Regions from separate parts of the Streptomyces xiamenensis genome, predicted to be linked through region 1. Evidence: riboswitches for the same ligand, from Rfam matches in the RefSeq annotation. Region 1 holds a riboswitch; the other holds the start of a gene.

Evidence for each region. Region 1 has a riboswitch for glycine ahead of gcvP (aminomethyl-transferring glycine dehydrogenase). Riboswitches for the same ligand answer to the same signal wherever they lie in the genome.
Region 2: linked by a shared signal. The riboswitch ahead of gcvT (glycine cleavage system aminomethyltransferase GcvT) and the one ahead of gcvP (aminomethyl-transferring glycine dehydrogenase) in region 1 are both predicted to bind glycine.

Annotation. Positions count from the first base shown of each region.
Region 1 covers NZ_CP009922.3:338,069-341,459, forward strand. Annotated here, with positions in the region: gene gcvP (aminomethyl-transferring glycine dehydrogenase) at 1-2,050, opposite strand, end outside; glycine riboswitch at 2,237-2,334, opposite strand; gene SXIM_RS01435 (PRC-barrel domain-containing protein) at 2,483-2,887, shown strand; gene SXIM_RS01440 (DNA polymerase IV) at 2,842-3,391, opposite strand, start outside.
Region 2 covers NZ_CP009922.3:4,587,019-4,590,409, forward strand. Annotated here, with positions in the region: gene gcvH (glycine cleavage system protein GcvH) at 1-164, opposite strand, end outside; gene gcvT (glycine cleavage system aminomethyltransferase GcvT) at 267-1,379, opposite strand; glycine riboswitch at 1,438-1,527, opposite strand; glycine riboswitch at 1,529-1,623, opposite strand; gene SXIM_RS21275 (enhanced serine sensitivity protein SseB) at 1,737-2,540, shown strand; gene SXIM_RS21280 (enhanced serine sensitivity protein SseB C-terminal domain-containing protein) at 2,537-3,253, shown strand; gene SXIM_RS21285 (GNAT family N-acetyltransferase) at 3,229-3,391, opposite strand, start outside.

The sequences.
Region 1 (3,391 bases):
CGTACACCTGGCCGCCCGCGTCGTGCACCGCCGCGCAGATCTCCTGGATGCCCTCCTCGAACACCCCGTGCGTGGAGGGGTAGGTGACCATCAGGACCGCCAGCTCGTCCCGGTACCGCTCGATCTTGGCGCGCAGGTCCTCGACGTTCACATCACCGTTCTCGCCGGTGGCCACCACGACCACCTTCATCCCGGCCATCACGGCGCTGGCGGCGTTGGTGCCGTGCGCCGAGGAGGGGATCAGGCACACGGTGCGCTGCGGGTCACCGTTCGCGCGGTGGTAGGCGCGCACCGCGAGCAGCCCGGCCAGCTCGCCCTGCGACCCGGCGTTGGACTGCAGCGAGACCTTGTCGTAACCGGTGATCTCGGCGAGCCCGTCCTCCAGTTCGCGGATCAGGGTGCGGTAGCCCTCGGCCTGCTCGATCGGCGCGAACGGGTGCAGCGCGGCGAACTGCGGCCAGGTGACCGGCTCCATCTCGACGGTGGCGTTGAGCTTCATGGTGCACGAGCCCAGCGGGATCATGCCGCGGTCCAGCGCGTAGTCCCGGTCGGCCAGACGCCGCAGATAGCGCAGCATCGCGGTCTCGGAACGGTGCTGGTGGAACACCGGGTGGCTGAGGTACTCGTCGGTGCGCAGCAGCGCGCCGGGCAGCGCGTCCGGCGTCGCGGCGTCCAGCGCGTCGATGTCGGTGTGCGCGCCGTCCACGCCGAAGGCGGCCCACACGGCGGCCAGTTCCGCGCGGGTGGTGGTCTCGTCGCAGGCGATGCCGACCAGGTCGGACCCGTCCTGGCGCAGATTGACGCCCGCCTCGCGGGCGGCGGCCACGATCTGCTCCGCGCGGCCCGGAACCCGGGCGGTGACGGTGTCGAAGAACGCCCCGTGCACCACCTCGACGCCGCCCGCGCGCAGCCCGGCGGCCAGCAGCGCGGCGTAGCGGTGGGTGCGGCGCGCGATGTCCGCCAGCCCCTGGGGGCCGTGGTACACGGCGTACATGCCGGCCATCACGGCCAGGAGCACCTGCGCCGTACAGATGTTGCTGGTGGCCTTCTCCCGGCGGATGTGCTGCTCGCGGGTCTGCAGCGCCAGCCGGTAGGCGCGCTTGCCGTCCGCGTCCCGGGAGACGCCCACCAGGCGTCCCGGCAGGCTGCGGGCGTACGCCTCGCGGACCGCCATGTAGCCGGCGTGCGGGCCGCCGAAGCCCATCGGCACGCCGAACCGCTGGCTGGTGCCCACCGCGATGTCCGCGCCCAGCTCGCCCGGCGAGGCGAGCAGGGTGAGGGCGAGCAGATCCGCGGCGACGGTGACGACCGCCCCCAGCTCGTGGGCGCGCTCGATGACCGGGCGCGGGTCGCGCACCGCGCCGCCGGTCCCCGGGTACTGGAGCAGGACGCCGAAGATCCCGCGCTCGGCGGCCTCCCGCGGGATGCCCTCGGTCAGGTCGGCGACCACCACCTCGACCCCGGTGGGCTCGGCGCGGGTGCGCAGCACGGCGACGGTCTGCGGCAGGGTGTCGGCGTCGACCAGGAAGACGCCCTGCTTGACCTTGCCCACCCGCCGCGACAGCGCCATGGCCTCGGCGGCGGCGGTGCCCTCGTCCAGCAGCGAGGCGCCGGCGGTGGGCAGCCCGGTGAGCTCGGAGACCACGGTCTGGAAGTTCAGCAGGGCCTCCAGGCGGCCCTGGGAGATCTCCGGCTGGTAGGGCGTGTACGCCGTGTACCAGGCGGGGTTCTCCATGACGTTGCGCAGGATGACCGGCGGGGTGAACGTGCCGTAGTAGCCCAGGCCGATCATGGAGGTCAGGACCTGGTTGCGGTCGGCCAGCGCGCGCAGTTCGGCCAGCACGGCGGCCTCCGAACGGGCCTGCGGCAGCCGCAGCGGTCCGGAGCCGGCGATGGAGGCGGGCACGGCGGCCGAGGTCAGCTCGTCGAGGGAGCCGAAGCCGACCTGGGCGAGCATCTTCGCCCGGTCGGTGGCGTCGGGGCCGATGTGGCGGGCCGCGAACGGCGAGCCGTGCTCCAGTGCGCTGAGCGGGAGTGGGCGTTCGGACATCTGGGGGCCTCCTGGTCGCTGGGACCCGCAACCACCGGGCGGTGCCTGCTGCGGCCTCCCCCTCTGTCATGTCGACCTGAGAGCTTCACCGCGCCGCCGCCCCGTCGGGCGTTGGCACGGCTTTCACCGTCGGTGAGGGCGGGGCCGGGACGGATGTCCGGCCGTCACCCTGCTTTCCAGAGTGGTTTCGCCCGTGCGGTACGGGGGCCTGAGAGATTCCGGGGAGGATTTGCTCCTTCGGCGCCGCCGGCCACAGGACCGGTGGACTCTCCCGCACGAGGTCGTCAACCGTTTTCGAGCCTACCAGCGGCCTTCGGGCTGCGAACATGGAGAGGGAGCCCCGCTCCCGGTGCCGGTGGACTCGACTGGCCGACTCCGGGTATGTGCCGTTACGTGAAGGCGAAGGGGCGTGCGGCCCGGCAGTGATGAACCGTGGGAGGAACCGTGCAGACCGATATCGATCCCCGCAGCCTGATCGGACGCAAGGCGTTCGACCGGAACGGAGCAAAGATCGGCACGGTGGACGAGGTCTATCTGGATGACGCGACCGGTGCACCCGAATGGGCGGCTGTGCGCACCGGACTCTTCAGCCGGGACGCGTTCGTGCCCCTGGAGCCCAGCGAGCTGGTCGAGGAGTCCCTGCGGGTGCCCTTCGACCGGGCGCTGATCAAGGACGCGCCGGACTTCGGGGTGGGGCGGCACCTCTCCCCCGAGCAGGAGCTGCAGCTGTACCACCACTACGGTCTCGACGTGCCGATGGCGGCGCCCGAGGATGACGCCACGCCGCCCGATCAGGACTTCGGCCGGCTGGCCTCGCCGCCGGACGAGGAGCGCTGAGGGCCGCCGGTCAGCGGCAGCGGGCCGGAGCGGCTGAGCTCCGGATCGTCCACCGCGAAAGTCCGCACCCGGCCCGGCGCGGAGCCCGGCGTCTCGAACCGCACGGTGACCCGCCCGACGCCGCTGCCCTGCACCCAGCCGGGGCCGTGCCCGGTGTGCTCCACGTCCAGGCCGGGAAGCCACCGGCGGTCGGGGGCCGGCCCGGCCTCCGGGGCGGCCCCGGCGGGGTCCGCCCGCTCGGGCGCGCTGTCACCGCCGTCCTCCTCGCCCTCGGCCCTCGCGCCCGCCTGCGCGAACAGATCCTCCTGGGTGAAATCCGCCAGTCCGGTGACGCCCACCCCCAGCAGCCGGACACCGTTGGTGGTGTCCACCCCCTCCAGCAGCCGCGCGGCCAGCTCCCGCACCACCGCCGGATCGTCGGTGGGCCCGCGCAGCGTGTCCGAGCGGGTCAGGGTGGAGAAGTCGTGGCTGCGTACCTTCAGCACCACGGTGCGCCCGGAGCGG
Region 2 (3,391 bases), 4.2 Mb from region 1:
TCACCGGCGGTGACCGTGTCGCCGACCTCCGGGAGCTGGACGAAGACGACATCGCCCAGCGCGTCGGCGGCGTAGGCGGTGATGCCGACCGTGGCGACACCGTCCTGGACGGCCGACAGCCACTCGTGTTCCTTGCTGTAGCGCAGCTCGACAGGGTTGCTCATGGGATCGATTCTCCTCGATGGTGACAATGCGGGAGGAAAGCGGGGGATGAGGGGGCGCGGCGTACGGGTGGGGGCGCGGTGCCGGGGCGGCGCCCCGGCACGTTACTTCTCGCGCCGGTAGAAGGGCAGCGCCACGACCGCGAACGGCTCCCGGGCGCCGCGGATGTCCACCGCGACCCCGTCGGTGCCGGGCGCGGCGTGCGCGGCGTCCACGTATGCCATGGCGATCGGCGAACCCAGGGTGGGGGAGGGGGCGCCGGAGGTGACCTCGCCGATCACCGTGCCCGCCCCGTCCACCACCTGGTAGCCGGCCCGCGGCACCCGGCGGCCCGCGCCGACCAGGCCGACCAGGCGGCGCGGCGGGTCGCTCTGCGCCCGCTCGGCCGCCGCCTCCAGCGGCGCCCGGCCCACGAAATCGCCGTCCTTGTCGAACTTCACCACCCGGCCGAGCCCCGCGTCGAAGGGGGTGGTCGCGGCGGTCAGCTCGTGCCCGTACAGCGGCATCCCCGCCTCCAGGCGCAGCGTGTCGCGGCAGGACAGGCCGCAGGGCACCAGACCGTACGGGGCGCCCGCCTCCGTCAGGGCCCGCCACAGCGGCTCGGCGTCCCGCGGCGCGACGAACAGCTCGAAGCCGTCCTCGCCGGTGTACCCGGTGCGGGCGATCAGCGCGGGCCGGCCCGCGACGGTGCCCGGCAGGCCCGCGTAGTACTTCAGGCCGGCCAGGTCGGCGTCGGTGAGCGAGCCCAGGATCGCGGGCGAGGCCGGGCCCTGCACGGCGATCAGCGCGTACGCGTCCCGGTCGTCCCGCACCTGGGCCTCGAAGCCCTCGCCGCGGGTGGTCAGCGCGTCCAGCACGGTCTGCGCGTTGGCGGCGTTGGCGACCACCATGTAGTGCTCGTCCGCCAGCCGGTAGACGATCAGGTCGTCCAGGATGCCGCCCTCGGCGTCGCAGATCATCGTGTACCGGGCTCGGCCCACCGCCAGCGCCGACAGCTTGCCGACGAGCGCGTGGTCCAGCAGCCGCCCGGCGTGCGGCCCGGTGACCGCGATCTCGCCCATGTGGGAGAGGTCGAACAGGCCGGCGGCGGTGCGCACCGCCTGGTGCTCGGCGCGCTCACTGCCGTACCGCAGCGGCATCTGCCACCCGGCGAAGTCGGTCATGGTGGCGCCCAGCTCGCGGTGGAGGGCGTCGAGCGCGGTGATACGGGACGTCATGAGGTGGCTCCAGAGGGTACGGGCGGCGGGCGGTGCGCGGTCGCGCGGATACGGCTCGCCCTCCCCATCTGTCATCGGCACCTGAGAGGTTCGCCTTGCGGCTTGCACCGTGGGTGGGGCCCGTTCGGGGGCCCGCTTTTCAGATTCGCCTTCCGCGCGCGGTATCGGGGCCTGAGAGATTCAAGGGAGGACTTGCTCCTTCGGCGCCCCGGTGCTGGACCGGGAACTCTCCCGCGCGTGGTCGAACGGCCATTGTTCGATTGTCCTGCGGTTGTTGTGCGGCTCATCATCGCATGACGGCCTGCACTGAGCCATTAGGGTGCCCTACAGATCCGGATCAGATGGTGGTGGGACGAGATGAACGAGCGTTGGCAGGGCTCCGCGCCCGGGCAGGACGGCGGCGTCGACACGGGGGCGGCCGGCGGGGGCGGCTGGCCGGGCAATGAGCTGGAGCACGCGCTGGCCGCCTCGGTCGGCGTGCCGGACGCCGCGCCGCGGCTGCTCCAGGTGCTGGGCCGCAGCCCGGTGTGGGTGCCGCTGCCGGAGGGCGGCGGCCCGGACAGCCGCAGCCTGGACCTGCCGACGATCGAGCTGGACGGCGGGGTGTACGTCCCGGTCTTCAGCTCCGCGGAACAGTTCCGGCTCGTGGTCGGCACCCACATGTCCTTCACCGTCGCCCCCGTCAAGGAGTTCGCCCGCGGACTGCCGCCGCAGGCCGGCCTCGCCGTCAACCCGGGCGGCACCGTCGGCGTCCCGGTCCCGCCGGAAGGCGTGGCCCAGCTGTGCCGGGACACCCCGGGCGAGCGCGTGCCCGGGGCGCCCTCCGGCGCCCGGATGCGCCTGTTCGAGCCGGACTGGCAGCAGGAGCCCGTCGACTTCCTGGCGGCGGCGGCCGGCGAGCTGTCCGCGCTGCCGTACGTGCGCACCGCGCGGCGTGGCCTGGCCAGCGCGGAGGGCGGCGCCCCGGCGCTGTTCATCGGCCTGGAGCTGGACGCACTGGCCGAGGAGTACCGGATCGGCAGCCACGACGCGCTGGGCCGCGCCCTGGCGCGCGGCGCGGTGCCCTGGCCGGTCCAGCTGGTGCTGCTGGACGCGGTGACCGACCCCGTCGTGGACTGGCTGCGCCACAGCGTGCAGCCGTTCTACCGGCGGGACGCATGACCGAAGCCCAGGGGGCGATCGAGGAACTGCTTCCCCGGGTGACGGCCGACCGCCCGGACATCTACGAGACGCTGCTGGGCGCGCTCGCGCACGGCGAGGTGTGGATGCTGCTGTGGCACGGCCGGCCCGGCGACCCGGACGCCCAGTACGGCAGCGTCGAGGTCGCCGGCCACGGCTACGCGCCGGCCGTCACCTCGCCCGCCGAGCTGGCCGCCAGCGGCTGGCCCCGGGACCACGAGGTGATCGGCGGCCGGGACATCGCCGCCGCCCTGTACCCCGACCACTGGGGGCTGTGGCTCAACCCGCACACCCCCGGCGGCGGCCTCGGCGTCCCCTGGGCCGATCTGCGCCGGATCGCCGGCGGCCTGGACCGGCTGCCGGCCGGCCCGCTGGTGATCACCGAGCCGACCGCGCCCGCGGAGCCCTTCTACCGGCGGCTCGCCGACGAGGCACGCCGTACCCCCGTGCTGCGCAGCCTGCGGCGCGGCTGGGTGCGGCCCGCCGTGGGCAGCGCCTACCTGGTGATCGGCCTGGAGGTGGACGATCCGGGGGAGGCGGCGGAGTCGGTGCGCCGGATGATGGCACGGGCCGTCGAGGCCGTCCCGGACGGGCTCGCGGTGGCCACGGTGGCCATGGCGGACGCGTACGATCCGGTCGCCCTGTGGCTGCGCGCCAGGGCCCGCCCCTTCTACTCGGCGCCCACCGCCTCCTGAGCGGCGGGCACCGGCGCGGTCGGGGCCGGCGCGGTCGGGGCCGGCGCGCCGGAGTGCGCCGCCAGCGGCCGCTGCCAGTAGCTCACATCGCGCCAGGACCCCATCTTGTAGCCGTTCTCCCGGAACGTCCCCACCTGC